3 regions of the Streptomyces nodosus genome follow, and region 2 is predicted to be linked to each of the others. Evidence: riboswitches for the same ligand, from Rfam matches in the RefSeq annotation. Region 2 holds a riboswitch; each other region holds the start of a gene.
The links. Region 2 has a riboswitch for cobalamin ahead of CP978_RS31695 (prenyltransferase/squalene oxidase repeat-containing protein). Riboswitches for the same ligand answer to the same signal wherever they lie in the genome.
Positions count from the first base shown of each region.

Region 1: another riboswitch for cobalamin. It lies ahead of CP978_RS22510 (ribonucleoside-diphosphate reductase subunit alpha); the one in region 2 lies ahead of CP978_RS31695 (prenyltransferase/squalene oxidase repeat-containing protein).
Region 3: another riboswitch for cobalamin. It lies ahead of CP978_RS02795 (ABC transporter substrate-binding protein); the one in region 2 lies ahead of CP978_RS31695 (prenyltransferase/squalene oxidase repeat-containing protein).

Region 1 covers NZ_CP023747.1:4,968,309-4,978,179, reverse strand. Annotated here, with positions in the region: gene CP978_RS22550 (glycoside hydrolase family 3 protein) at 1-271, opposite strand, end outside; gene CP978_RS22545 (carbohydrate ABC transporter permease) at 279-1,139, opposite strand; gene CP978_RS22540 (carbohydrate ABC transporter permease) at 1,136-2,122, opposite strand; gene CP978_RS22535 (extracellular solute-binding protein) at 2,293-3,576, opposite strand; gene CP978_RS22530 (GntR family transcriptional regulator) at 4,006-4,770, shown strand; gene CP978_RS22525 (DUF3311 domain-containing protein) at 4,900-5,166, shown strand; gene mctP (monocarboxylate uptake permease MctP) at 5,163-6,791, shown strand; gene CP978_RS22515 (GNAT family N-acetyltransferase) at 6,879-7,385, shown strand; cobalamin riboswitch at 7,448-7,585, shown strand; gene CP978_RS22510 (ribonucleoside-diphosphate reductase subunit alpha) at 7,706-9,871, shown strand, end outside.
Region 2 covers NZ_CP023747.1:7,108,853-7,118,723, reverse strand. Annotated here, with positions in the region: gene CP978_RS31695 (prenyltransferase/squalene oxidase repeat-containing protein) at 1-2,247, opposite strand, end outside; cobalamin riboswitch at 2,368-2,501, opposite strand; cobalamin riboswitch at 2,595-2,669, shown strand; gene CP978_RS31690 (prenyltransferase/squalene oxidase repeat-containing protein) at 2,794-4,215, shown strand; gene CP978_RS31685 (cobalamin-binding protein) at 4,354-5,274, shown strand; gene CP978_RS31680 (nitroreductase) at 5,362-6,027, opposite strand; gene CP978_RS31675 (glycoside hydrolase family 2) at 6,458-8,782, shown strand; gene CP978_RS31670 (glycoside hydrolase family 76 protein) at 8,825-9,871, shown strand, end outside.
Region 3 covers NZ_CP023747.1:539,786-549,656, forward strand. Annotated here, with positions in the region: gene CP978_RS02760 (FxsB family cyclophane-forming radical SAM/SPASM peptide maturase) at 1-104, opposite strand, end outside; gene fxsA (FxSxx-COOH cyclophane-containing RiPP peptide) at 101-343, opposite strand; gene CP978_RS02770 (chloride channel protein) at 553-2,115, shown strand; gene CP978_RS34745 (CU044_2847 family protein) at 2,211-2,681, opposite strand; gene CP978_RS02780 (vWA domain-containing protein) at 2,950-3,990, shown strand; gene CP978_RS02785 (SDR family NAD(P)-dependent oxidoreductase) at 4,050-4,814, opposite strand; gene CP978_RS02790 (acyltransferase family protein) at 5,063-6,385, shown strand; cobalamin riboswitch at 6,410-6,615, shown strand; gene CP978_RS02795 (ABC transporter substrate-binding protein) at 6,706-7,707, shown strand; gene CP978_RS02800 (FecCD family ABC transporter permease) at 7,704-8,792, shown strand; gene CP978_RS02805 (ABC transporter ATP-binding protein) at 8,789-9,610, shown strand; gene CP978_RS02810 ((2Fe-2S) ferredoxin domain-containing protein) at 9,600-9,871, shown strand, end outside.

The DNA of each region.
Region 1 (9,871 bases), 2.1 Mb from region 2:
AGGATCCCGTTCTCACCTCCAGACGGGTGACATCACCGCCCTCCTCGTCGATCGCGACCAGTACGTCCTCCCGTTCGGCCCGCAGCTGGGCCGTCAAGGACCGGAGCTGTTCGGGTGAGGCGATGTTCCGGCCGAACAGGCCCACCGAGGCCAGTCCTTCGCCGAGGCGGCGCAGCAGCCAGTCGGGGGCGGTGGTACCGGTGAATCCCGGCTGGAGGACCGTCAGCGCGTCACGCGTCAGGGTGTCGGTACCACGGGCGAATGTCGTCATCGGGTGGTCATCCCTTCACGGCGCCCGCGGTGAGGCCCGCGGCCATCTTGCGCTGGACGAGGAGGAAGAGAACGACGATCGGCACAGCCATCATCGTGGAGCCCGCCATCATCGGGGCGTACTCGGTACCGTGCTTGGTGGTGAAGTTTCCGAGCCAGACGGTCGCGGTCTGGTTCTCCTGGCTCATCAGCATCAGGGCGTACAGATACTCGTTCCAGGCCTGGATGAAGCCGTAGACCGAGGTGGCGACCAGGCCGGGGGCGAGCAGCGGGAAGACCACGCGCAGGAACGCGCCCGTGCGCGAGCAGCCGTCGACCATCGCCGCCTCCTCCAGTTCGCGCGGGATGTTGACCACGAACCCACGCAGCGTCCACACCGTGAACGGGAGGATGAAGGTGAGGTAGGTGATGATCAGGCCCGTCAGCTTGTCGTACTGGCCGAGGTCGTTGAGGAGCAGGAAGACCGGGATGATCATGGCGACCAGCGGAACCATCTGGACCGCCAGGATGCCCACGATCACGATCTTCCGGCCGCGGAAGGCGAACCGCGAGATGGCGAGCGCGGCCAGCATGCCGACGACGACGCCGATCACGACCACCGACAGCGACACGATCAGGCTGCGGCCGACCGGCCCCCAGAAGTCCGCGATGTCCAGCGCCCGGCGGAAGTTGCCCAGGGTGAGGCCCGTCGGCAGCAGGCTGGGGTCCGGGTCGATGGCGTCCTTGGCCGGTTTGAAGGCGGTGTCGACCATCCAGTAGGCGGGGAAGCCCGCGGTGACGAAGACCAGCAGGCCGAGGAGGTTCCAGCCGAGCTTGGACGTCCCCCGGCGGCGCCGGGCGGGGGCGCCGGACACGGTCGTGGCGCTCATTCCACCTCTCCGATCTTCAGCATCTGGCGCATATAGACGGCGACCACGCCGAGCAGCAGCAGCACGGTGAGCAGTGCGATCGCCGAGCCCTGTGCGTAGTCGTTGACCACGAACGCCTTGTCGTACGAGTACGTGGTGAGCAGTTGGAACTCGGCCTCGGGGTGGCCGCCGCGCATCACGAAGACCTGCGGGAAGACGCCCATGTCCCAGATGACCGAGAGGGTCGTGAGCATCACGATGATCGGCTTGAGGATCGGGAGGGTGACATGGCGGAAGACCCCCCAGTACCCCGCTCCGTCGAGCCGGGCCGCCTCCTCCAGTTCCTTCGGCACCTGGGTGAGGCCCGCGCTGAGCGTGATGACCACGAACGGGACGGCGCCCCAGACCACCAGAAGCATGATCACGACCAGGCCCTGCGGTCCGCTCGCGAACCAGTTGTGGCCGATCATGTCGACGCCGGGCAGCTTGCTCAGCAGCGCGTTGAAGATGCCGTAGTCCGCGTCGAAGAGCCATTTGAAAACCGTGGTCGCGACGATGATCGGCATGCCCCAGCTGGCCACCAGGGCGATGTTGATCAGGGTCTTCACCCAGCCGGAGACCCGCTGGAGCAGCAGCGCGATCAGCATGCCGGCGACCATGGTGAAGATCACCGAACCGGCGGCGAAGAGGATCGTGCGCAGCACGACCGCCCAGAAGGTGCTGTCCCCGAGCACCTCCGCGAAGTTGTCGAAGCCGACCGACTCGGCGGGCTGGAAGCCCCAGAGCTGGGACTGGCCGAACTTCTGGAAGGAGAGGGTGACCAGGCGGACCAGCGGATAGCCCATCACCAGGGCGAGGACCAGCAGGCAGGGGGCGAGCAGCACCCAGGGGACGGCGGCCCCGCCCGAGGTCCGCGTTCTTCCCGGCTCCTTCGCGGTGGCCGGCGGCGGCGCCGGTCGCGGCGGCGGCACCTTGACGGGGCTGGTCGTGTCTGCGGCACTCATGGCGCGCTCCTCAAGGGGTCCCTCAGGTCGTACGAGGGCGAGACCCCGCACGGTCGTACGAAGGCGAGACCGCGCACGCCCGCACCGGGGCGGGGCTGCGGCGACGGTCGTGCGAGAGGCAGGGCCCCGCCTCCGGAGATCTCCGGGGCCGGCGGGGCCCTGCGCTCAGCTCACTTGGTGTTGATGACCTTGTCGATCGCGGCGTCCGCTTCCTTGGCCGCGTCCTCGACCGACTTCTTGCCGGTGCCGATGCTCTGCAGCATGGTCTGCAGGGTCTGCGCCTTCTCGACCTGGCCCCAGCCCGGCGCCATCGGGACGAACCAGTTGGACTCGGCCGCGGTGGCCGGGACCACCGTCGCCGGGTCGTCCTTCAGGGTGGCGAGGTCGGCCTTGTTGTTGGGCAGGTTGCCCTTGCCCATCAGGCCCTTCTGGCCCTCGGGGCCGGTGAGCGCGTTGATCCACTCGGCGGCCAGGTCCTGCGCCTTGGACTTCACCGGGATCGCGAGGTCGGAACCGCCCAGGAACACCGGGATGTTGTTGCCGGACGGGCCGGGCATCACGAAGTTCTCGAGGTTGTCCTTGAGCTTGCCGGTCTTGTCGTTCTTGGGGTCGGCCGCGCCGGCGCCCTCCCAGGCGGCACCGAAGATCATGGCGGACTTGCCCTGGCCGTAGACGATGTACCGGTCGGACTCGTCCTTGGTCTTGTCGCCGTGCATGTACTTGTCGACGATCGTCTTGAACTCGTTGAGGCCCTTGAGGGACTCCGGCGAGGAGAGGTTGGCCTTCCACTGGCCGCCCTCCTCCTTGGCGATCGAGCCGCCCGCGTCATAGACGAAGGACATCGCCGCGTACCAGTCGCGGGTCGGCTGGTACCAGGCGTTGAACTTGTCGCCCTGCTTCTTCTGGATCTTGTCCAGGGCGGCGGTCAGTTCCTTGTACGTCTTCGGGGTCGTCTTGACGCCGGCCGCGGCGGCGACGTCCTTGCGCCAGTTGGCGACACGGCCGCCGGCGTAGTAGGGGACGCCATAGGTCTTGCCCTCGTAGGTGACCGAGGCCTTGAGGCCGTCCAGCCACTGGTCGGCGTTGTCGAACTTGGCGGCGTCGACGGGGGCGAAGGCACCCTTGACCATGTAGCCGAGCATCTCGGTGTTGCCCATCTCGACCACATCGGGCGTCTTGTCGGTGGCGAGAACCGCGTCGAGCTTGGTGTTCTTGTCCTGCCAGCCGTAGTACTCGTGCTTGATCTTGAGGCCGGGGTGCTTCTTCTTCACCGCGTCATCGGCGGCCTTCACCAGCTCGGGCCAGTTGTTCTGGGCGTCGACCGCCAGCCAGACGGTGAGCTCCTTGGCGTTCGCCCCGCCGTCCGATCCCTCGGACTTGTCCCCGCCCCCGCACGCCGCGATGGAGACCATCATGCCCGCGATACCGATCGCGGCTGTCAGCTTGCGCTTCACGCCACCCTCCTCAGGGATGCCACAAACCCCCCTGTCCCCGCGGCGACTGACGACCTGTACCGCCCGTGGGGCCGGGACTGGACCAATGGTGTAGACCAGTGCGGGGAAGCCTGGCCCAGACCAATAGGTGTGTCAAGGGTGTTTACCGCGCTCAGAACGTCCGTTACGGGACCTACATATGCAAGAACCTTTAACTAGGAAGCCAGCGAAATCGGGTGGACCACTGGAGGCGCACCCACCCGGCCACGATGACTTTGCTGGACTAGACCACAGGGGACGCCGACGGTATACAGAGGGGATCCCCGACGGCGTGACGGGGACGCGCGGAGCGTGCGTGCGGGGCGTCCCGGATGTGCGGCCGTGCCACGATGTGAGCCGGGACCGTCCGCCTGTCGGTCCCTTCGGCATCCGGAGCCGGGAAGGCAGACCATGAGCACCGACGTCAGCAGTGCGGAGAACGAGGGCGGGGCGACCGTCCGCACCGCGCGCGTGCCCAAGTACTACCGTCTGAAGAAGCATCTGCTCGAGATGACGGAGACGCTGCCGCCCGGTACCCCGGTGCCGCCCGAGCGCACCCTGGCCGCGGAGTTCGACACATCGCGCACGACCGTGCGCCAGGCCCTCCAGGAGCTGGTCGTCGAGGGGCGGCTCGAACGCATCCAGGGCAAGGGGACCTTCGTCGCCAAGCCCAAGGTCTCGCAGGCGCTGCAACTCACCTCGTACACCGAGGACATGCGCGCCCAGGGCCTGGAACCGACGTCCCAATTGCTGGACATCGGCTATGTCACCGCCGACGACTCCCTCGCCGGGCTGCTCGACATCTCGGCCGGCGGCCGGGTACTGCGCATCGAGCGGCTGCGGCTGGCGAGCGGCGAGCCGATGGCGATCGAGACGACGCATCTGTCCGCCAAGCGCTTCCCGGCGCTGCGCCGGTCGCTGGTCAAGTACACCTCCCTGTACACGGCGCTCGCGGAGGTCTACGGCGTCCATCTGGCCGAGGCCGAGGAGACCATCGAGACCTCGCTGGCCACACCGCGTGAGGCGGGGCTGCTCGGCACCGACGTGGGCCTGCCGATGCTGATGCTCTCCCGGCACTCGCTGGACCGGGACGGCCAGCCGGTGGAGTGGGTGCGGTCCGTCTACCGGGGGGACCGCTACAAGTTCGTGGCGCGGCTGAAGCGCCCGCAGGACTGAGGCCGCCCCGCAGCATCCGCCCAAAGGGTTCCGCTCCTCGACGACGTCACCTAGATTTCCTGCGCGCTACATCGGTGATCAATAGATCGATGATCCATGAGTCGTTGGTCGATGGGGACGGAGCTCCAGATGTCGAATCAGCCGGATGTGAGCAGGAGCGCTGTGGTGACGCCGTTACGCGTCGCCATCGCCCTGTGTCTTTCAGCGCCGTTTGTCGCGATGCTGTGGGTCGGCTCCTACGCCAGAACCGACCCCGCCTTCATCGGTATCCCGTTCTTCTACTGGTACCAGATGCTGTGGGTGCTGATCTCCACCGCCCTGACGCTGACCGCGTACCAGCTGTGGAAGCGTGACCAGCGCGCCCGCGTCGGCCGGAAGGGCGGTGCGGAGCGATGAAGGACGGCGTGAACGGCGTCGCGCTCGGCGTCTTCATCTTCTTCTTCCTGGCCGTCACGGTCCTGGGCTTCCTGGCGGCGCGCTGGCGCAAAGCCGACAACGAGCACAGCCTCGACGAATGGGGCCTCGGCGGCCGGTCGTTCGGCACCTGGGTCACCTGGTTCCTGCTCGGCGGCGACCTGTACACGGCCTACACCTTCGTGGCCGTGCCCGCGGCGATCTACGCGGCCGGTGCCTCCGGCTTCTTCGCGGTGCCGTACACCATCCTGGTCTACCCGCTGATCTTCACCTTCCTGCCGCGGCTGTGGTCGGTCTCGCACCGCCACGGATACGTCACGACCTCGGACTTCGTGCGCGGCCGCTTCGGTTCGAAGAGCCTGTCACTGGCGATGGCGGTCACCGGCATCCTGGCGACCATGCCCTATATCGCCCTCCAGCTGGTCGGCATCCAGGCGGTGCTGGACGTGATGGGGGTGGGCGGCGGTGACGACACCAACCGGTTCGTGAAGGACCTGCCGCTGCTGATCGCCTTCGGCGTGCTGGCGGCGTACACCTACTCGTCGGGGCTGCGGGCGCCCGCCCTGATCGCGTTCGTGAAGGACACGCTGATCTACATCGTCATCGCGGTGGCGATCATCTACATCCCGATCAAGCTGGGCGGCTTCGACGCGGTCTTCAGCAAGGCGGGCGAGGCGTTCAGCCAGGTCAACCCGGCGACCGGCAAACCGCGCGGGGCCCTGGCGCCACCGGAGGCGGGCCAGTGGACCTATGCCACCCTGGCCCTGGGCTCCGCGCTCGCGCTGTTCATGTACCCGCACTCGATCACCGCGACCCTGTCGTCCAGGAGCCGTGAGGTGATCCGCCGCAACACCACGATCCTGCCGATCTACTCGCTGATGCTGGGGCTGCTGGCGCTGCTGGGGTTCATGGCGATCGCGGCGGGGGTCAAGGTCGACAACGGGCAGCTGGCCATCCCGCAGCTCTTCGAGAACATGTTCCCGGACTGGTTCGCGGGCGTGGCGTTCGCGGCGATCGGCATCGGGGCACTGGTGCCGGCGGCCATCATGTCCATCGCGGCCGCGAACCTCTTCACCCGCAACATCTACAAGGACTTCATCAACCCGGCCGCCACCGCCCGTCAGGAGACCAGGGTCTCCAAGATCGTGTCGCTGCTGGTGAAGGTGGGCGCCCTGGTCTTCGTCCTCACCATGGACAAGACGGTGGCCATCAACTTCCAGCTGCTCGGCGGCATCTGGATCCTGCAGACCTTCCCGGCCCTGGTCGGCGGTCTGTTCACCCGCTGGTTCCACCGCTGGGCACTGCTGGCGGGCTGGGCGGTCGGCATGGTCTACGGCACGGTCGCCGCGTACGGGGTCGCCTCCCCGACCCAGAAGCACTTCGGGGGCTCGGCGAAGGAGATCCCGGGCATCGGTGAGATCGGTTACATCGGCCTGACCGCGTTCGTGCTGAACGTCGTGGTCACCGTGGTGCTGACCTTCGTCCTGAAGGCCCTCAAGGCCCCCGAGGGCGTCGACGAGACCAGGCCGGACGACTACACGGCGGACGCGGGCGACCCGCACGTCCAGGTGGAACTGCCACCGGCCACCGCCGGGTCTTCCCACTAGTGCCTGTCGGGGCACTAGGTGCGAGGCGTCGGGCCGTCGGTGGAATCCGGCGGCCCGACGGCATTCCGGTCGTGCAGACTCGGCCGTATGGACATCATCATCAGACCGGCCACCCCCGACGAGTACGAGACCCTCGGCGAGATCACCGCCCGGGCCTACCTCCGGGACGGACTGCTCGACTTCGGGGACGACGACGCCTATCTGGGTGAGCTGAGGAACGTCGCCAAGCGGGCCGCAGCCGCCGAGGTGCTGGTCGCCGTCGAGCGGGACCGGGTGCTCGGCGGGGTGACCTTCGTGCCGGACGGCGGACCCATGGCCGACATCGCCGGCCCCGGGGAGGCCGAGATGCGGATGCTCGCCGTCGACCACGCCGCCCGCGGGCGCGGGATCGGCGAGGCCCTCGTGCGCGCCTGTGTGGAGCGCGCCAGGGCCGTGCCAGGGCAAAGGGGCCTGGTGCTGTCCACCCAGCGCTCCATGCACACCGCCCACCGCATCTATGAACGCCTCGGATTCACCCGCTCACCGGACCGCGACTGGAACCCTCTGCCCCACCTGGACGACCTCACCCTTCTCACCTATCAGTTGACACTCTGACACACTCCGGAACCGATGCGGCACAACATCTGGGGGTGCCACCGCGACCCGGCACAAGATGTATGCTCGTGCTCGCTGTCGCCGCAGGGGAATCCGGTGCGAATCCGGAACTGTCCCGCAACGGTGTACTTGTGCGTGTTCGCCCCCGAGGTGTGCGCCCGAGCGTCAGTCCGAGGACCTGCCGACAGCGCGCCCGGCCGTCCGGCCCGGGCGCTGCCGTCCGGGCCTCGTGGAGTGGGCCGGCGGACACGACGCCGCGCGCGCTCGTGGCTGCCCCCTGCCCTCCGCCGGGCCCCGTGCCGAGCGAGGGAGAGCCCCACGTGACCATCGCGCCAGCCGATCCGGCTTCAGCGACACCGTCCATGACGTCGACGGTGGCAGACGGTCCCGGTACCGCACTGCTGCGGACCCTGACCGAGCTGACCGCCGACCTCCCCGACGCCGACCCCGGCCGGGTCGCCGCCGCCGCGCTGCGCGGCCGGTCCGCCCGTGCGGACGAGGCGGAGCTGCGCGAGCTGGCCACGGAGGCCGCCGCGGGACTCATCTCCGAGGACCCCGCCTACTCCCGGCTGGCGGCCCGGCTGCTGACGATCGCGATCCGGGCCGAGGCCGCCTCGCAGGGCGTCGCCTCCTTCACGGGCTCCATCTCCGTCGGGCACCGCGAGGGCCTGATCGCCGACCGCACCGCGGAGTTCGTGCGCCTGCACGCCTCCCGCCTGGACGCGCTGATCGACGAGGGGGCCGACGACCGCTTCGGCTACTTCGGCCTGCGCACCCTGCACAGCCGCTACCTCCTGCGGCACCCGATCACCCGCAAGGTCATCGAGACGCCTCAGCACTTCATGCTGCGGGTGGCCTCCGGCCTCGCCGAGGACGACAGCGCCCGTGCCGTGGACGAGGTCGCCGCGCTCTACGGGCTGATGAGCCGTCTGGACTATCTGCCCTCCTCCCCCACCCTCTTCAACTCCGGCACCCGGCACCCGCAGATGTCCTCCTGCTATCTGCTGGACTCCCCGCTGGACGAGCTGGACTCCCTCTACGAGCGCTACCACCAGGTCGCCCGCCTGTCCAAGCACGCCGGCGGCATCGGCCTCTCGTACTCCCGCATCCGCTCCCGCGGCTCCCTGATCCGGGGCACCAACGGGCACTCCAACGGCATCGTCCCGTTCCTGAAGACCCTGGACGCCTCGGTCGCCGCGGTGAACCAGGGCGGGCGCCGCAAGGGTGCCGCCGCCGTCTATCTGGAGACCTGGCACTCCGACATCGAGGAGTTCCTGGAGCTGCGCGACAACACCGGCGAGGACGCCCGCCGTACGCACAACCTCAATCTGGCGCACTGGATCCCGGACGAGTTCATGCGCCGGGTCGACTCCGACGGGACCTGGTCGCTGTTCTCCCCGTCCGATGTGCCGGAACTGGTCGACCTCTGGGGCGAGGAGTTCGACGCCGCCTACCGCAAGGCGGAGGCGGCGGGCCTGGCGAAGAAGACGATGCCGGCCCGGGACCTGTACGGCCGGATGATGCGCACCCTCGCCCAGACCGGCAACGGCTGGATGACCTTCAAGGACGCCGCCAACCGCACCGCCAACCAGACGGCCGAGCCGGGCCATGTCGTGCACTCCTCCAACCTCTGCACGGAGATCCTGGAGGTCACCAACGACGACGAGACCGCGGTCTGCAACCTGGGCTCCGTCAACCTGGGCGCGTTCGTCGACCCGGCGAAGGACGACATGGACTGGGAGCGGCTGGACGCCACCGTGCGCACCGCCGTCACCTTCCTCGACCGCGTCGTCGACATCAACTTCTACCCGACCGAGCAGGCCCGGCACTCCAACGCCCAGTGGCGTCCCGTCGGCCTGGGCGCCATGGGTCTGCAGGACGTCTTCTTCCAACTGCGCCTGCCCTTCGACTCCCCCGAGGCCAGGAAGCTCTCCACCCGGATCGCCGAGCGCATCATGCTCGCCGCCTACGAGGCCTCCGCCGACCTCGCCGAGCGCAACGGCACGCCGCCCTCCTGGGAGAAGACCCGCGCGGCCCGGGGCGTGCTGCACCCGGACCACTACGGCGTCGAGCCCACCTGGCCGGAGCGCTGGGCGGCCCTGCGGGAGCGCGTCGCGACCGTCGGCATGCGCAACACGCTGCTGCTGGCCATCGCCCCGACCGCGACCATCGCCTCCATCGCCGGTGTCTACGAGTGCATCGAGCCGCAGGTCTCCAACCTGTTCAAGCGCGAGACCCTGTCCGGTGAGTTCCTCCAGGTCAACTCGTATCTGGTGAAGGACCTCAAGGCGCTCGGCGTCTGGGACGCCCGCACCCGTGAGGCGCTGCGCGAGGCCAACGGCTCGGTGCAGGACTTCGTCTGGATCCCCGAGGACGTACGGAAGCTGTACCGCACGGCGTGGGAGATCCCGCAGCGCGGCCTGATCGACATGGCGGCCGCCCGGACCCCGTATCTGGACCAGGCCCAGTCGCTGAACCTCTTCCTG
Region 2 (9,871 bases):
TTCCACGGCCTTGTCCGCCTGGGCGCCTCCGGCCAGGTCGAGGGCCATGGCGGCGATGGCGGTGGAGTCGACGTCGGAGTCGTCGGTGGACGGGATCAGGCTCGGAAAGGCCCCGCTGGGCTGCTGAAGGCTCTCGAGGTAGGCGAGCGGCTGCTCGGCCGCCTCGGTCTCGCCCGCGCGCAGCTGCGCCATGACGGCCAGGGACTGGGAGAAGACGGACGGCGCGTAGGTGTAGGCGCCCTTGGCCGCGCAGGAGCGGTCGGGGGCGGTGCTCGGCCCGTCGCAGACCGCCTTGTCGAGTTCCGCGATCAGGTCGTGGCCGGCGAAGTGGCGCGGGTCGCGGCCCACCGACTCGGCGAGCAGCGCGGTCTTGCCGAGGGAGCCGCCGGCGGTGTATTTGGTGCCGACGCCCGTCCAGTCGTTGACGGTGCGGCCCTCGCCGTCCTTGCCCTGGTGGTCGAGGAAGTCGACGATGCCGCGCAGCTTGGCGTCGTTCAGGCCGGTGGCGGCCAGCGCATAGGCGCCGTCGATGGTGAGGCCGAAGTCGGCGCCGTCCGAGTCGGGTCCGGCGGTGTAGTACTGGCCCTGCTTCAGGTTGGCCGCCTTGGTGAGGTAGGCGACGCCCTTCTTGAGGTCGGGTCCGGTGCCCGGCGCGGGGGTGGTCGGGTTTCCGGTGGGGCCGGTCGGCGTGCCGGTGGTGGGCGGCTCGGTGGGTTCGGACTTCTTCGTGGTGAGGGTGACCAGGCTGGTGCCGGTGCCGGCGAGGACGGCCGGCGAGGTCGGATAGACGACCGGGTCGGTGGCGTCCTCCTCGAAGCCGAAGCCGCCGCTCTCCAGTTGCTGCCGGGACAGCCATGCGACCGCCACGTCGGCGCGGTCGGTGTCCCCGAGGGCGCTCAGCGCCTGGGCGGCGTACGCGGTCGCGGTGATGCTGCCGCTGGGGGAGCCGGTGTAGCCGGGGAAGGCGCCGTCCTCGCGCTGGGACTTGGTCAGAGAGGTGCGGGCCCGGGCCACCGCGTCCTCCTGGCCGCCCGCCTGGTGCAGCACCAGGGCGACGAGTCCGGTGGTGGCGGGATCGCCGTCGCAGTACTCGCCGGGGCGGATGAGGATGCTGGTGACGCCGCCGTCCTTGCACTGGAGCTGGGTGAGGCGCGCCACGGTCTCGGCCGGGGGTGTCTGCCCGGCCCGCAGCAGGGCCAGCACGGACAGCGCCTGACCTTCGGCGTAGGTCGCGCCCCGGAAGTCGCCCTTGGCGGTGCAGCCGGGGGTCGGCTCGTCGGACTCGGGGCCCGCCGGGCAGACGTTCTTGGTGAGGTCGCCGATGAGGTCGTGGCCGCCGACGGCGTGCGGGTCGCCCTCGGTGCTCTCCGCGAGGAGGGCCAGGCGGGCTGCGGCGGTGGCGTCGGGGGCCCGGTCGGGGCCGTCGGGGTAGGCGAAGTCCTCGGTGTGGGCGGCGAGGAAGTCGGTGACCTTGTCGAGGGTGGCGCTCTTGCCGTCCACCGCGGCGAGGGCGTACGCGGCGTCGGCGGTGAGTGAGTAGTTCGGGGTGTCCGCGCCGTCGTCGACGATGCGTTCGCCGTCGGTCAGGCCGCCCTTGAGCCAGCGTGCTGCGGCGGTCGTGTCGATCGTGCCGGGAGCGCCGGTGGGTGTGCTGCCCGGGTCGGGCGCCTGGGGGCCGCCTGCGCGTACGTCGTCGGGGCTGAAGGCGGGCCTGCCGGTGGTGCCGCCGGGGTTCGTGGCGCCGAACACCCAGGCGTCGACGTCGCCGTCCTTGAGCTTGCGGCTCATGGCGCCGTACTGGCTGTAGGTCCAGTCGTCCTGGCCCGGGGAGGCAATCCAGTAGGACCAGTAGGCCGAGTAGGGCGGCGTCAGGACACAGGACTCCTTGTCGGGAGTCGGGTACTGCGTACCGGAGTTGTAGGAGGTGTAGCCGATGCGGCAGATGAAGGCGGGGCCGTCGTGCTGGGTGCCGGTGGTGCTGAAACCGGCGTCGTGCAGCAGCTCGTAGCCGGTGGTCGGCGTGGGGTCGCAGCCGCGCTCGACCTTTCCGCCGAACGGCCCGAAGTCGACGGCGACCACGGCGCCCTCGGTCGCGGTGCAGTCACCGGCCCCGTCGGCCGAGGCGGGTGTCGTCGTGAGGAACGTCACGCAGGCCGCCGGCAGCACCAGCAGAGCCGTTACGAACGACACCACGCGCCGTGGGATCGTTGTCGCCGTTCGCCCGATTCTTCGCCTACCGGTCCTCATCACGGCCCCCTCGTGCCTGCGCGCGCGGGCGAAGACGTGGCAGAGGGCCTCCGCCGCCTGGGGTGTCCCGGTGGACCGGAGGCTGGTCGCACCACGCCGTAGTCCGCGACGGCGTCTGTTGCTGAAGAACACGCTCCAGGCATTCCGGCTCGCCCGGCGGAACCGGGCCCACGGTTGCGGGTCAGCGCCGGATTTCGACCGGCTTCCCCTGGAACTTGTCGTGTGACAAGCGGATTTGAGCATGCTTCACGACCGACGTCAAGACGGTCCAGGGCAGGCCCCGGTGACGTCCGGGGTGGCCGCTGGCGACGGCCGTGCACCTCGGGTACCGTCCCGACTGCCGAGTGGGGGAACCCGGTGGGAGTCCGGGGCTGACGCGCAGCGGTATGGGGCGGCAAGGGCCGTTCCGAGCCCGAATGCCCAAGCGGTGAAGCACCTTTGGAAGCCGGTCCACGCGTTTCCGGACGGCGGCCGCACCCGCTGCTCCGCAGGTCGCCAGGGCCCGGCACCGGGACGGGCCGGCGTCCTTCATCCAAGGAGCAGGCCATGTCCCATGCAGCAGTGTCCCCGTCCGTCCGACGCTCCGCCCTCACCGCGGCGGCCACCCTGGGCGCCTTCGCGCTGAGCGTGCTGCCCGCGGCCGCGACCACCACCCCGGCGCAGATCGCCACCTCGAAGACGATCGGCGCGGGCTATCTCAAGTCCCTCCAGGCGGCGGACGGTTCGTACGCCGGCTCCGGACTGTCCAACGAATGGGCGTTCAGCGCCCTCGCCGCCGCCGGCACCGCCGCCGTGGACATCACTCCGGGCGGCGACACCGGCAAGAACGCGAGAACCGTCTACCGGGCCCTGCTGTCCACCAGCGCCTGGCCCTCCACCTCACCCGTCGTCACCGACTACGAGCGTGCCACGCTCAACGCCTACGCCGCCGGGATCGACCCCGCCCGCATCTCGGCCTCCCGCAATCTGATCGCCGACATCTACAGCTACTGGGGGACCTCCGAGACCGGCTACTTCGGCCCGGCCGCCAACTTCAACGGCACCGTGTTCGCCGCGCTCGCCCTGAACGGCGCCAGGACCCAGTCGGGGCAGATCCGGATACCGCAGGCGCTGCGCGACTCGATCGTCGGCACCGTCCGCGCCAACCAGCACAACGACGGCGGCTGGAACTACAGCAAAGCCGAGGGCGATCCGGCCCAGCTCGGCGCGGCGAGCGACGTCGACATGACCGGCGCCGCGATGGCCGCCCTGTGTGTCTCCGGCGTGCCGAACACCGATGCCGCCGTCGTCAGGGCCAAGGGCTTCCTGAAGGGCAAGCTGGTGGCCAACAGCGGCGCCTTCAACACGATGTTCGGGACCAACACCGACTCCAACGGGTGGGCCGTGTCCGGCCTGAACGCCTGTGGGATCAACCCGCAGACCGGTGACTTCCTCACCTCCATGGGCAAGACCCCGGTGGACTTCCTGATCGCGCAGCAGTTCAACCCGGGCGGCGGTTTCCGGTATCTGCCCGGTGACACGAACCCGTCGGCGTACGCGTCGATCGACGCGCTGCGGGCGGTGGCCGGCGGCGGCTTCACCGCCGACCCGCCCGTGCCGACCACCGCGGGCGCCCCACGGTGGGTGAGCCAGGGCTCCCTCACCTCCGGCTCGGCGGCACGGCTGGCCCTCACCGTGGACGACGGGGCCGGACATCTGAAGGCTTGCTCGGTCGCCCTCACCCCGACGGGCTCGACGACCACGCTCGGCGCGGTCCTGGACGCGGCCATCGGCGCGGCCACCCCGTCCGGCTGCGTCACCGGCGTGACCCCGTCCTCCGGTACGGGCACCGTCACCTCGCTCAACGGCAAGGCCGGCAGCGGCTCGAACACCTGGAAGGTCAGCATCGACGGCTCGGCCTTCACCTCCGCCGCGCGGGAGACGACCGTGAGTGTCGGCGACACGATCGCCGTGCGCTGGGGCGCCTGACGGTGGCATAGGCCCGGGACCCGCCCCCGAGCGGGTCCCGGTGCCGCGTCAGGCGCCGTCCGGCCGGTCACAACGACGCGTGCCGGGCGGCGCTCCTCGACGGGCGAACACCGCCCGACGCGGCACTAGAGTCGACATATGCGCATCGTCTCCCTGCTGCCGGCCGCGACCGACATCGTCGCCGAACTCGGGCTGTCGGCGCAGCTGGCCGGCCGCACCCACGAGTGCGACTGGCCGCCGGGCGAGGTGGCCCGGGTACCCGTGGTGACCGGGGCGGACCTGGACCAGGACGCCCTCACCAGCCGGGAGATCTCGGAGGCGGTCGGCGGTTCGGCGCACTCCGGTTCGTCGCTGTACACGCTCGACACCGACGCGCTGGCCGCGCTGCGCCCCGATGTGGTGCTCACCCAGGATCTGTGCGAGGTGTGCGCCGTGTCGTACGAGAAGGTCAGCCGGGCCGTACGGCTGCTCGATGCGGACACCCGGGTCCTCAGCCTGGAGCCCCGCACCCTCGACGACGTACTGGAGTGCCTGGTCACGGTCGGTGAGCTGCTCGGCGTGCGCGACCGCGCGGAGCGGCGCCGGGCCGAGCTGGAGGCCCGCCTCCTACGGGTCCGCACCGCGGTCGCCGGCCTCGACCGGCCCCGGGTCGTGGCGATCGAGTGGCTGGATCCGCTGTGGCCCGCCGGACACTGGGTCCCCGAGCAGATCACCACCGCCGGGGGCCGTCCGCTGCTCGCCGAGCCCGGCGAGCACACCGGGCCGACGACCTGGGAGGCGGTACGCGCCGCACAGCCGGACGTGGTCCTGGTCCTGCCCTGCGGCTTTCCACCCGAACGCACCCTGCAGGAAACCGAGTTGCTCACCCGGCTGCCGGACTGGACCGACCTGCCCGCCGTCCGCTCCGGCCGTGTCTGGGTCCTGGACGGACCGTCCTACTTCAACCGCCCCGGCCCACGGGTGGTACGCGGGGCGGAGGTGCTGGCGCAGATCCTGCACGGCGTAGGCACCGGAGAGGCGGTCACACCGGCCGAGGCCCGCCCTTTCCCCGGCCGGTGACGACGGACCGGCCGGAACGCCGTCCGGGTGAACTGCCGGGTGCGCCCCGCTGTGCACCGGCTGCGGTCGTTCTCGACCGTCGAGCAGTCACATTCCGATGAAGCTCACTGTCTCCGTCATGTCTGCCCGCCCGGTGCGCAGTTGTGGCACGCCCTCCTTCTCGAATCCCACCGCGACACCGCAGAACAGTACGAGCCCGTCGTCGGCCCCGACCGCCCGGTTGACGGTCTCGCGATACATCGTCCACATCACCTGGGGGCAGCTGTGCAGCCCTTCCGCCCTCAGCAACAGCATCACCGTCTGCAGATACATCCCCGCGTCCCCCCACTGCCCGGGCCCCATCGTCCGGTCGAGGTAGCAGAACAGCACGACCGGCGCCCCGAACGCCCCCGAGTTCAAGGCGGCGATCTTCATCGGCCTTTCCGGGTCGTCGCGCTCGATTCCCAGCGCGCTGTACCGCTGGGCGGCCGCGGCGGTGAAGCGGTCCAGATACGGTGAGGTCAGTTCGGCCGGGTACATCGGATACTCGCGATCGTCGCCCTGGTCTCCCGCCCGTGCTCTGGCCGTCGCGCGCCTCTTCAGTTCGGCCAGGGGCTCGCCCGTCACGGCATACACATGCCACGGCTGGAGGTTCCCGCTCGACGGAGCCCGCGTCGCCGCGGCCAGCACTCGTTCCAGCACCTCTCGGGACACCGGCTCGTCACTGAACGCCCGTACGGCCCGGCGACTGTCCACGGCCTCATACACATCCACGTCTTCTCACCCTCTCACTCGACGACGACCAGTCTCTCCACCGTCCCAAGCCCGCCCGAGAGGCACCCGGTGCACCTGGCCGGCCGACCGCGCCGGGCGTCGGTCGGCCTTCCAACTCCGGTACTTGTCCGTCCCGTTGACGTCCCTTGTGCTCGGCACTACCGTCTGAGAGCGCTCTCACGTCGCCTCCGCCCAAGCCTCCCCCTGCACCGCACCGGGCGGAATCACGACCCCTACCGGCAATCCCTCCGGCGAGTCCGGGCCTCCGCCATCGCGCGGGAGCGGACGGACCTGCCGCGCCTCATGTCCTGCAATGTCATGCACAGGACATTACCTACAGGACATCACCCCCTATCCCCCACAGCACCCAACGGGAGTGACAACCGTGGCGAGACGCCCAACCCCCTGGAGGTTCCCGCTCCCCCGCCGAATGCGGGCCCTGCGGCGCCTGACGGCCTGCGGCGCGGCGCTGATCGTGGCCGCCGGCGTGCTGGTCACGCATGACGCGACGCCGAGCAGTGCCGCCACCGCGGCCTGGGCCCCCAAGCCCGCGCCGATGACGACGCCCTGGACCAACCAGGTCCCGGTCGACGCTCCGCTGCCGGAATACCCCCGGCCGCAGCTCACCCGCCCCGACTGGCTTAACCTCAACGGCATCTGGGACTTCGCGGTCACCTCCCGCGACGCCGGGCAGCCCGCCGTCTTCGGTGAACAGATCCGGGTGCCCTTCGTCCCCGAGTCCGCGCTCTCCGGCGTCCAGCGCAAGATCACCCAGAACGACCGGCTCTGGTACCGGCGCACCTTCACGGTGCCTTCGGGCTGGCAGGACCGACGCGTCCAGCTCAACTTCGGCGCCTCCGACTGGGAGACCAACGTCTGGGTGAACGGGCAGCAGGCAGGAGCCGTCCACCGCGGCGGCTACGACGCCTTCACCTACGACATCACCCCCCTTCTCAACGGCGGCACCAACACGATCGTGGTCTCCGCCTACGACCCGACCGAGACCGGCGGCCAGGCCATCGGCAAGCAGCGCATCCAGGACGTCACCCCGCACCCCGGGCACAGCATCGTCTACACCGCCTCGTCGGGCATCTGGCAGACCGTCTGGCTGGAGCCCACCGCGGCGGCCCGCATCACCCGGCTCGACATGGTGCCGCGCCTGGAGGACGACACCCTGCGGGTGACCGTGCGCGCCGCCGGAGCCGACGGGGCGAGCGTCAAGGTCACCGTCTCCTCCGGCGGTACGACCGTCGGCAGCGCCACCGGCACGGTCGGCACCGAGTTCGCGGTACCGGTGCCCGCCGCCCGTCTGTGGACCCCCGAGGACCCCTTCCTCTACGACGTCACCGCCGAGCTGACCGGCAGCGCCGGCGGCGACCGGGTAGGCAGTTACACCGGAATGCGGTCCATCGCCGTCAAGGACGTGAACGGCGTGCGCCGACCGGTCCTCAACGGCCGGTTCGTCTTCCAGACGGGCACCCTGGACCAGGGCTTCTGGCCGGACGGCATCCAGACCGCGCCCACGGACGACGCCCTCCGCTTCGATCTCCAGAAGCACAAGGACCTCGGCTTCAACATGGTCCGCAAGCACATCAAGGTCGAACCCCAGCGCTGGTTCTACTGGGCGGACCGGCTCGGGCTGCTGGTGTGGCAGGACATGCCCTCCATGGACAGCTCCAAGAGCCCGGACGGCGCGGCCCGCACCCAGTGGGAGAACGAGTACCGCGCCGTCATCGACCAGCACCGCAGCTCCCCCGCGCTCATCCAGTGGGTCGACCAGAACGAGGGCTGGGGCCAGTACGACCAGGCCCGCATCGCCGACATGGTCAAGGCCTACGACCCCTCCCGCCTGGTCGACAACATGAGCGGCGTCAACTGCTGCGCCGCCCAGGACGGCGGCAACGGCGATGTGATCGACAACCACAACTACGTAGGCCCCGGCAACACCCCCGCCGAATCGGTGCGTGCCTCGGTGCTCGGCGAGTACGGCGGCCTCGGCTACCGGGTTCCCGGCCATGAGTGGTACCCCGGCGGCGGCTGGGGCTACGAGGACCAGCCGAACCAGGCCGCCCTCAACGACCGGCTGGTCGGGCTGCTGGACGGTATGCGGGAGAGCTCCATGCCCGCGGCCGGTCTTTCGGCGGCCGTCTACACCCAGATCACCGACGTCGAGAACGAAACCAACGGCCTGATGACCTACGACCGGCAGGTCGTCAAGGTGGACCAGGCCCGCGTCCGCGCCGCCAACCAGGCGCTCATCGCGGCCTCCCGCACCGCCGGCGCGCCGGTCGCCCTGCCGGTGGGGCAGTATGTGTCGATCCGGGTCACCACCAACGGGTACACCAACCGCTACGTCCGCCACTACGACGGGCTCGGCTACACCGAGGTGGTGGACGCGGGCAGCGGGACCGTACTCAAGCAGGACGCCACCTGGAAGGTGACACCGGGGCTGGCGAACAAGCTCTGCTACTCCTTCGAGTCCCGCAACTACCCGGGCGAGTACCTGCGTCACCGCGACTTCCGCGTCCGGCGCGAGGGCGGTGGCGACACCGTCTACCGGGAGGACGCGACCTGGTGCCCCGTCCGGAGCGGCAGCGGCATCCGGCTGTCGGCGTCCAACTTCCCCGGGAAGTACCTGCGGCACATCAGCTCCGAGCTGTGGCTGGCCGAGGCGGGCGGCCCGCACGACTGGGACAACCCGGCCACCTTCACCGAGGACACCACCTGGGCGATCGAGGCGCCCTGGGCCCCCTGAGCCCGGCCACCGCCCCGACGCGAAGAGGACGGACCCGACAACATGTCCATACATCGACAACGCCTGCTGTGCGGGCTGGTGACCCTGGTGCTCGCCCTGGCCGGGTTGCTCGCCCTGCCCTCACCCGCCCGGGCCGCGACGCCGGTGTGCGCGCTGGCCTGCGACACCCTCGACCCCTCCAAGGCGGCCCAGGAGTCCTTCCCGGTTCCCGACCTGAACATCAACGGCCGCGTCCTGCGGCTGCATGTCTCCGAGGCCGACGACATGGCCTGGGCCAGTATCGACAACGGTGTCACCGGTGACGCGGTCTGGCTGGACCGCTCCTGGGACCGGGGCGCCACCTGGGAGGGACTGCTGGGCAAGGCCGGCATCCCCGCCACCTGGACCGGCACGCGCACCCTCATGTACAACGTCACCGACCCGGTGGGGCACCGGCGCGGCTGGATCCGGGCCTGCGGCGACGCCAACGCGGTCACCTGCACCGACTGGTTCCGCCCGCAGGTCTGCGACGGCTCCTCCTGCGACGGCGCGGACCCGGCCACCGCGGCAGGCGACGAGCAGCCGGTACCGGCCACGACCCTGTTCGGGCGCACCATCACCCTGCACATGGACCAGCGGGGCGGCATGGCCTGGAGCGTCATCGACAACGGCGGCGCGGGCGACGAGATCTGGCTGGACCGCTCCTGGGACGAGGGCGCTACCTGGCCCGAGGGCTCCTCACTGGGCCGCACCTCCGTGCCGTCCGGGCGGACGGGTACCCGGACGGCCATGTTCGCCACCCGCGACCCGCACGGACTGCTCTACGGCGGAGCGGTCCGCGCCTGCGGCCGTGAGGCGGCGCACCAGGAGGGCAGTTGCACGGCGTGGGCCAGGCCGGTACCCAGCCGGGCCACCGCGGCGGCCGATGCGCTCATGGCCTCGTACCGGACCGACGAGGGCTGGTGGCGGAGCAGTTGGTGGAACTCGGCGGTGGCGCTCACCGCGGTGGTCGACTACGCCCAGCACACCGGGCGGCACGACTACGACTGGGCCGTCGCGCGCACCTTCGAGCAGAACAACGGCGTCTTCCCGGCGGGCGGGCGCAGCTCG
Region 3 (9,871 bases), 6.6 Mb from region 2:
AACTCCCGGAAGGGCAGCGGGCGCGTGCCGGACGTGCGCAGGGCCGCGACGTCGAGGAGGTCGTCGGGCCACCGGCCGGGGTCGGCGCCGTCGGCCGGCTTCACGGGGCCGGGGTGGTGACTCGTCCGGGACCTTCCGCGGTGTCGCCTCCGGAGTCGTAGGCGGCCACCGGGGCCTCCTCGCCGGCCAGTTGGCGCAGCACGCGGCGCAACGCCTCGGACAGCGCCGAATCGGTGCCGTCCAGGATCTCCTCCAGGGGCAGTCCCGTCAGATCCGGCATGTCCGCCGTGCTCTCACCCGCCCCGCTCGGCATCGCTCTCAGCCCCCCATAGGTCGCCGCCACACCATGACTGTCCGTTGCACCCACTTTGAGGATAACCAGAGGAACGTGGGCAGGTCAGCCCGTGATTCGGGCGCGGCCCATGGGTTCCTTCGGGCGGTATTGGACGGTTGTGCGAGGGGTTGTCGTCATCCTGACGCGCCGTCATCCCCCATCCGGGCGGGGAGGTTGACCTTGACACCGGCCGACCGTCACCCTCTGAGGTGGTGACGATGTCGGCCGGCGGGAGTGCTCAGGTGGAGACGGGGGCGCGTGGTGCGGCAGTGCGGTCATGGCGCCGGTCGTTACGGTCCTGGGGCGCTCGACTGCTGCCCGGCGACGACAGGGACGACTCGACGGCACGCTGGGTGGTGCCCGCCGTCCTCATCGGCGCCGTGGCGGGGCTGGGCGCCGCGGCACTGTTCGGGCTGCTGCATCTGTGCACCGGCTGGCTGCTGGAATCCGTGGCCGGTTACCGGCCCTACCGGACGTCGGCGGAGGGCGGGTTCCGTACGCTGGCGGGCTCCGACCGGCCGTGGCTGGTGCCGCTGGTGGCGGCGGGCGGTGCCCTGACCGCCACGGTGTTCGCCCTCTGGCTGGCGCCCGAGGCGCGCGGTCACGGCACGGACGCCGCCATCGCTGCCGCCCACCACGACCCGACGGGCATGCGCGGCCGGGTGACGGTGGTGAAGCTCGTGGCGTCGGCCCTGACCCTCGGCTCCGGCGGCTCGGGGGGCACGGAGGGACCGGCCGCGCAGATCTCGGCGGCGTTCGGCTCCGTCATCGCCCGGCGCACCGGTATGTCGCGGGAGCAGGCTCGTACGGCACTGGTGATCGGGCTCGCCTCGGGAGTGGGCGCGATCTTCCGGGCTCCGCTCGGCGGGGCACTGCTCGGGGCGGAGCTGCTGTACCGCAGGGGCATGGACGCCAAGGTGCTGCCGAAGGCGCTCATCGCCTCCGTCGCGGGCTGGCTGGTGTTCGGCGCCTGCTTCGGATTCACCCCGGTACTGGGCAGCCACCCGGGCCAGGCGGTCAGCACTGTGGGCGAGTTCGCCGTGGTGGCGGTGGTGGGCGTGGTCGCGGGCGGCGCCGGGCGACTGTTCACGGCGTGTTTCTACGCGGTGCACACACGGGTGGAGAAACGGGCGCGCGGGCTGCTCACCCGGATCGCGGCGCCGACGGTCGGGGCGCTGCTGGTGGGCGGGCTGGGGTTGCTGGTGCCGGGGGTGCTGGGCACCGGGTACGGCCTGATGGAGGCGGTGACACAACGGCAGTTGCTGCTGGGTCTGCCGCTGGCCGTGGTACTCGCGCTGCCGCTGGCGAAGATCGTGGGTACGGCGCTGACGGTCGGCTCCGGCGGGTCGGGCGGCATCTTCGGTCCGGGCATGGTGGTGGGCGCCGGTGTGGGCGCGGCGTTGTGGCGGCTGGCAGAGCCGCTCGGCATCGCTCCCCACAGTCCGCTCGTCCCGGTGGCGGTGGGGATGGCGGCCTGTCTGGGCTCCGTGGCCCATGCTCCGCTCGGGGTCCTGGTGATGGTGGCGGAGATGCTGGGCGACGCCTCGCTCCTCGGCCCCGGCATCCTGGCGGTGCTGTGCGCGCAGTCCGTCACCGGCCGCACGACGCTGTACCGGAGCCAGCTGGAACGGATCGGGGCCGGGCCGAGTCCGGTGGAGGAGGCGACGCCCCCTGAGGTCGTGACGGCACCGGCACCGCACACGAGGGTGGCTCCCATGCGCCGGAAGCCGGCCGGTGCGGACCCGGTGGCGGTCAAACCGACGGATCCGATGCCGAAGTGACCGTGCCGCGGGGGCAGTCGCCGCCATCGACGGCGAAGTGACCCCGCGCCGGGTCGGACGCCGACTCCGACGGCGAGACGACGCCGGGAGCCGAATCAGACTCCGGTGCCGGCTCCGGCGCTGTTTCCGGTCGCGTGCGCCGCCCCGGTGGCGTCCCCCGCCCCGGTCGTCTCACCGCCCTCGTCGTCCTCGTCGTCCTCGTCGTCCTCGTCGTCCTCGTCCTGCCCCGCCCGCCGTCGCAGAGCGGCGTTCTCCCAGACCACCTTCACCTTCAGGTGCCCCTCGACGCCGGTCCGGGCGATGACCGCGCCCGCCTCCACGCTGAACTTCACCCCGAACTCCAGCTCCACCGTCGACGGTGCGGCCGGCATCGAGGTGATCCGCCGCAGTGTGCGGGCCGCCACGTCACGGATCTGGTCCAGGCCGTTCTCGAACCCGTCCACCGCGTCCGACCGCGCGCCGCTGCGCCGCCGTACCCGTTCCACCCCGGAGTCGTCCTCCGCCAGTTCCACATAGACCCCGGCCGAGCCCTCCCCCAGCTCGAACCGCACCAGCTCGTCGGACATGAGCTCCCCCTTCGTCCACCGTGCCCGGCCCGCCCCCGGTCCTCGGCGGCACCCGTGCCGGCATCTACCCGCCGCCCTCCGGCCTGAAGCACCGCCGAGCTCAGGTCAGCGGACAGGCCCTGTGGTGATCAGGACGTAGTCGAAGTACAGGGGATCGCCCTCCTCTACTCCGCGACGCTCGTCGATCGTGAGTGGGGAGCGGTCCTGATCGATTGTCAGTGGTGGGTGAGACGGTAGAAGCATCGAGTCGGAAAGAGGGGGCGCTGTCATGTCCGGATACCAGAACTACATCAATCACGTCGCTCTTGTGCTGGACGCCAGTTCGTCCATGTCGCATCTGAGCCGCAAGGTCGTCGAAGTCGCCGACCAGCAGATCGCCTACCTTGCCCGCCGGTCCAGGGAGCTGGACCAGGAGACCCGCGTCACGGTGTACGTCTTCGCGGACACGGTGGAGTGCGTCATCTACGACAAGGACGTGCTGCGGATGCCGTCGCTGAAGCAGCTGTACCGGGTCGGTGGAATGACGGCTCTGCTGGCGGCCGCGCTGAAGTCGCAGCGGGAGCTGGCGCAGACGGCTCAACTGTACGGCGACCACAGCTTTTTGACGTTCGTGCTCACCGACGGGCAGGAGAACGCGAGTCATCGCTCCCCGGATGCCCCTACCAGGGATCAACGCGGCCTGGTCAAGGCCGTGGCCGAGATGATCGAGACTCAGCAGGACAACTGGACGCTGGCCGTCCTGGTGCCGGACCAGATGGGCAAGCGCGAGGCCATGCAGTGCGGTTTCCCGAGGGACAACATCGCCATCTGGGACGCCACGAGCACACGGGGTCTGGAGGAGGCCGGGCAGGTCATCCGGCAGGCCACCGAGAATTTCATGGTGGGCCGCACACAGGGCATCCGGGGCTCGCGGGCGGTGTTCTCCACGGGTGCGGACACGGTCAACAAGGACACCATCAAGGCGGCCGGCCTCACCCCGGTGAATCCGTCGGCGTACCAGCTGATCCCGGTGGCTCGCGACGCGGCGATACGGGACTGGGTCATCGAGTGCGGGCACACCTACCGTACCGGTGGTGCGTTCTACCAGCTGAGCAAGTCGGAGAAGATCCAGGCGCGGAAGCAGATCGCGGTGCTGGAGAAGAAGTCGGACCGGGTGTACACGGGGCCCGAGGCCCGAGCCATGCTCGGCCTGCCGGACGTGGAGATCCGCGTCAAGCCGGACCACAACGACGACTTCACGATCTTCGTGCAGAGCACCAGCGTGAACCGGAAGCTCGTACCGAACACACGGCTGCTGCTGATGCTCTGACCGAAGCTGTGATCAGGTGGTGGGACAAAGGGTCGGTCCCGATCGTGGCCGTGGCGGGATCAGCTGGTGACGCCGCCGTCGACGACGAGGTCGTGGCCGACGACGAAGCTGGACTCGTCGGAGGCGAGCCAGAGCACCGCGGCCACGATCTCGTCGGTGGTGGCGACGCGGGCGATCGGCACTGTCGTGGCCAGTCGGGCCGCGCGGTCGGTGTCGGTCTCCCCGGGGCGCAGCGACATGCCGGTGTCGGTGGCGCCGGGGCTCACCGCGTTGATACGTACGTTGTCCTTGATGTGGTCCAGGGCGGCGACCCGGGTGAGGGTGCTCACGGCGGCCTTGGAGGCGGCGTAGGCGGCCATGCCGGGGCGGCGGCCGTGATAGCCGATGTTGGACGCGGTGTTGACGATGACGCCGCCGCCGTTGGCCCGCATATGGGCGATCTCCTGCTGCATGCTGTGCAGGACACCGTTCAGATTGACGTCCAGCACGGAGTGCCACACCGCCAGGTCCAGATCGCCGACCGGGGTGGGTTTGCCGAAGACGCCGGCGTTGTTGTGCGCGATATGCAGGCCGCCGTGGCGCTCCACCGTGGTGCGGACCAGACGCTCCATGTCCTCGGGCCGGGTGACGTCGGCGACGACCGCTTCGGCGGTGCCGCCGTCCTCCTCGTCGACGAGTCGCACGGTCTCCTCGATGGACTCGAGCCGGGCGCCGGCGGCGACCACGGTGGCGCCCTCACGGGCGAAAGCCCTGGCGCCGGCCCGGCCGATGCCGGATCCCGCGCCGGTGACGACGACGACCTTGTCCTTGAAACGGGCGGTCATGGGGGAAGCTCCTCGGTACCTGTCGTAGCGGACGGAATTACTTTGTCAGGCGGCCATGGCTCACCGCTTCAGGGTTCGAGGGAGAAAGCGTCGAGCGCCCCCCCGTGGATTCCCGTCGTGGGCAGGGGACTTGGCGTCGTCGGCGAACAGCCGTCGGCCACCCCTCCGGGTGTCGTGGCGGGCACGGATTGGTTGCGGTGCGGAGTTCTCGTCATGCTGCCGCCCGGGTGTGCGGCAGCATGACGAGCATGGGCAGAGACCGTTATGTCGACTTCTTGCGTGCGTGGGCGATCGTCCTGGTGGTGCTCGGCCACTGGCTGATCACCGGCCTGGTCCGGGAGAGCGACGGACGGATCACCGCGCCCGAGTTGTTGGCGACGGTCCCTTGGACGCAGTGGCTGACTCTGGGCTTTCAGATCATGCCGCTGTTCTTCCTGGCCGGCGGTCACGCCGCGGGGGGCTCCTGGTCGCGGGCGCGCGCGGCGGGTGGTTCCGCGGCCGGCTGGGTGGGACGGCGGTCGTTGCGGCTGCTGCTTCCGGCGGGCGCCTACAGCGGTCTTGTGCTGCTCGCCGTCGGGATCTGTGCGGCGGTCGGTGTGGATGCGGGCACGCTTGCGCTCGTGGGCTGGGCGATGGGCATGCAGTTCTGGTTCCTTCCGGTGTACCTGCTGCTCAGTGCCCTGACGCCGCCGCTGTATGCGGCACATCGGCGCTGGGGGCTGCGCGCCGCCGTGGTCATGGGCATGGGGGCCGCGGCCGTCGGGGTGCTGGTGGTGACGGTGCACGCGCCGTTTGCCGGTCTGGTCAACTACGTCCTGGTGTGGGGCGTGGCCTATCAGTTGGGCTTCTGCTGGCGGGACGGTCTGCTGACGCGTCGTCGGCGGGTGCCGGCCGCGATGGCGGTGGGCGGTGGGGCGGCGTTCGCGGCGCTGGTCGGTCTCGGGCCGTTCCCGGTCAGTCTGATCCTTGTGACGGGGCAGACGCCCAGCAACACCGACCCGCCGTCGCTGGCGATGCTGGCGTGGGTGGTGGCCCAGACCGGCGTGTGTCTGCTGGTCGCGCCAGCCGTGCGGAGGCTTCTGGACCGCGCGTGGGTGTGGCGTCTGGTGCGGCCGGTCGGCGGTGCGAGCCTGACGCTGTATCTGTGGCACATGCTGCCGGTGCTGGTCGTGGCCGCCGCGTTCTACCTGACCGACCTCGCGCCCGAGCCCGTCTTCGGGTCCGCCGGGTGGTGGGCGCTGCGGGTGCCGTGGCTGCTGGTGCTCGGGCTTGTGCTCGCCGGTCTCGCGGCGGCGCTGCGACCGCTGGAGCGGAAGCTGGCCACGCTGTACGAACGGACCCGCCCGGATGCCGGTCTGCGCCGCTCCTGGCCGCTGTGGCTCGGCCTCGCCGTGAACGTCGCCGCCCTGTCCCGCTTCGCCGTGCAGGGATTCGCGTACGAGGGTCGCTTCCCGGTGCTGCCCTCGCTGGGTCTCGTCCTGGGAATGGGGCTGTTGCTGCTGCCGGGCCGGAGCCGGACGGTGCCGGAGCGTCCCGTGCGGCGCGAGGCCGACCTGGAGGAGGCCGCCTGATCCGGTGGCCGCAGCACGGGGCTGATAGCGTGTCGCCGCCGTGGTGTACGGGAAACCGGTCGAAAGCCGGTGCGGCCCTCGCCACTGTAGCTGCGGAGTTCCGCGGCCCTCGCCGACCGCTCCACGGAGCGGTCGGGGCCACTGGGTGGATCGGGAACGAGCCGTCCGGGAAGGCCGGCCGTGGAATGTCGATGCAGAAGCCAGGAGACCGGTCACGGCGCGACATGTTCCACGAGGGTTTTGGAGAACACGTGCCCAGCGGTCCCCTGCGTCCGTTTCGATCTCGACGGTCCATACGTCCCACGCGTCCCACGCGTCCGGTGCGTTCGGCGCGCTCCGGTCTCGCCGCCGCGGCGCTCCTGCTCGTCGGTGCGCTCGGCGCCTGCACGGGCGCACCCGCGGCCGACGAGTCCGCCGCCACGTCCGGGAGCGGCCGGCCCGCGCCGGTGAGCGTGAGCAGCTGCGGCGTCACCACGACCGTCGCGGCACCCCCCAACCGGCTGGTCACCCTGAACCAGGGCGCCACCGAAGTGGCCCTGGCACTCGGCCTGGAGTCCCGGATGGCCGGAACGGCCTACCTGGACGACGCTATCCCGGCGAAGTGGAAGGCGGCCTACGACAGCGTCCCGGTGCTGGCCAAGGAGTACCCGAGCAAGGAAAAGCTCCTGGCGGCGCACCCGGACTTCCTCTACGCCTCCTACTCCAGCGCGTTCACCGACAAGGTGGCGGGCACTCAGGCGGAGCTGAGAACCGAGGGCATCGCGTCGTATCTGTCGAGGCTCGGCTGCCCCGGCGGCAAGCAGGCGCCGCCGCCGTCCTTCCAGACGGTGTGGGACGAACTGGCCGACGTCGCCGAGGTCTTCGGTGTCGCGCCGCGTGCGGCCGCCCTCCAGAAGGAGCAGAAGCGGCAGCTCTCCGCGCTCGAGGCCACGGCGGCGGGCAAGGGCCTGAAGGTGTTCTGGTACGACTCGGACACCAAGACCCCCTACGTCGGTGCCGGCCACGGCGGCCCCCAGCTGCTGCTCGACGCCGTAGGCGCCCGCAACGTCTTCGGCGCGCTGCCCGGTGGCTGGCAGCACGCGAGCTGGGAGAAGGTGATCGCCGCGGACCCGGACGTCATCGTGCTCGCGGACGCCGACCGGGACACCGCACAGTCCAAGATCGACTATCTGGAGCACGATCCTGTGCTGAGCAAGCTCACGGCTGTCCGGCACCATGCCTTCGTGGTCGTGCCGTTCTCCGAGACGACACCCGGTGTACTGCTCGCCGACGGCGCCGCCCGGCTCTCGGCCGGTCTCAGCAAGGTGCACCCGCGTTCATGACCGCGGCCGACCGCATCGCCGCACGGCCGGCAGGCCCGAGTCGTGCGGCGGTGGCCCTGGCCGTCGCTGCGGTCCTGCTGCCGGCCGTCGCCCTGGCCGGCCTCGCCGTGGGATCCGTCCATGAGCCGCCGGGCGTGGTGGCCGACGTAGTCCTGCGCCGGCTCGGCCTCGGCAGCGCCCCGGTCACGCTGCTGGACGACCAGATCGTCTGGCAGCTGCGGCTGCCCCGGGTCCTGGGGGCCGCGGCGACGGGCGCGGGCCTCGCGATGTGCGGCGCGGTGCTGCAGACCCTGACGGGGAACGATCTGGCAGACCCCTATCTGCTCGGAATCTCCGACGGGGCGGCCGTCGGCGCGGTCACCGTGATCGTCCTCGGCGTCGGAGCCACCGGCGCCGCGGCCACCGGCGCGCTCTCGGCGGCCGCCTTCGTGGGCGCCCTGCTCGCGGTGGTCGTCGTGCTGACCCTGGCCGGTGCGCGCACCTGGTCCCTGCCGGCCGCTCGGACCGTGCTGGCCGGTATCGCGGTGGGGCAGATGTGCGCCGCGTACACCTCGTTCGTGGTGCTGGTCCTCGGCGACCGCGATGCCGCGCGGGGCGTCATGGAGTGGACGCTGGGCTCGGTGGCCGGCGTGCGGTGGCACACGGCGCTCTTCCTGACCGCGGTGGCCGTCCTCGGCACGCTGGTCATGGTCACGGCCGCCCGGGACCTGGACGCGTTCGCGTTCGGTGAGACCGCGGCCCGCTCCTTCGGCGTCCCTGTCGAACGTGTCCGCTGGGCCCTGATCGCCACGGCCGCGCTGGTGACCGCGTGTCTGGTCGCCCACACCGGGGTCATCGGATTCGTCGGCCTGGTCGTACCGCATGTCGTCCGCCTGGTCTGCGGCCCGCGCCATGCCCTGCTGCTGCCGATGTCGGCGCTGCTCGGCGCGTCGCTGCTGGTGGGCAGTGACATCGTGGCGCGTTCGGTGCTCAGCGACCGGGAGATACCGGTCGGCATCGTCACCGCCGGACTGGGCGCGCCGTTCTTCGCATGGCTGCTGTGGCTCCAGGGACGCAACGGGTCCACCGCGGGGGGCCGGTCATGACCGGCAGGGACCCGGTGGTGCTGCGGGCCGAGGACGTCGGCGTGCGGATCGACGACGCCACCTTGCTGACGGATGTGCGGCTGGGCTTCGCCCCCGGCAGGACGACGGGACTGCTCGGGCCGAACGGTGCCGGCAAGACGACGCTGCTGCGGGCCCTCGCCGGTCTGCGCCGGCCGCAGACGGGCCGGGTCCTCCTCGACGGCGGTGATCTGTACGCCCTCTCGGCCCGCCGACGGGCGCGCCGGGTGGCGTTCATGGAGCAGCAGGCCGACACCACACTGCCGCTGACGGCCCGTCAGGTCATCGAGCTGGGGCGCACTCCGCACCGCGGCCGCTGGCCCGTCCCCGCGGGCTCCGCCGCCGACCGCGAGCGGTCCGTGATCGGCGACGCCGTCACCACTGTCGCCGTCGGCGGGCTGCTCGACAGGACCTGGGCGTCCCTGTCCGGCGGGGAGCGCCAGCGGGTCCAGCTCGCGCGGGCCCTGGCGCAGGAACCCGGGGTGCTTCTGCTGGACGAGCCCACCAACCACCTGGACCTGCGCCATCAGATCGGCTTCCTGGAAACCGTGCGCGGACTCGGCATCACCACCGTCGCGGCCCTGCACGACCTCGAACTGGCCGCGGCGTACTGCGACGAGATCGCCGTGCTGTTCGACGGCCGCCTGGTCGCCCATGGGCCCGCGCGCGAGGTGCTCACCTCGGAGACGATCGCGCGTGTCTACCGGGTCGACGCGACCGTGGAGCGGCATCCCCGGCACGACAGACCGCACATCCGGTGGAACGGACTGCTTCCCGAAGGGCCGCGTCATGAGCCGTGACCGTACGAACGCCCCCGCGGCGCCCGACCGGGACCGGGCCACGGTCCTGGTCGGCATGTCCCTCACGGAGGCCGACCGCAGGGCCGAGCTGCTCGGGGCGGCCGCACCCCTGGGCGCCACAACGGCGTTCCTGCAGCAGGGCGACCCGTCCCTGTCGGCCGAGCTGACCAGGCTGGCCGACGCGGGGACGGAGACCGTCGTACTGATCGGGATCCGTCTGGGAGCCTCGGGTCCGGGCCACTCATGGCTGCGGCGGATCGC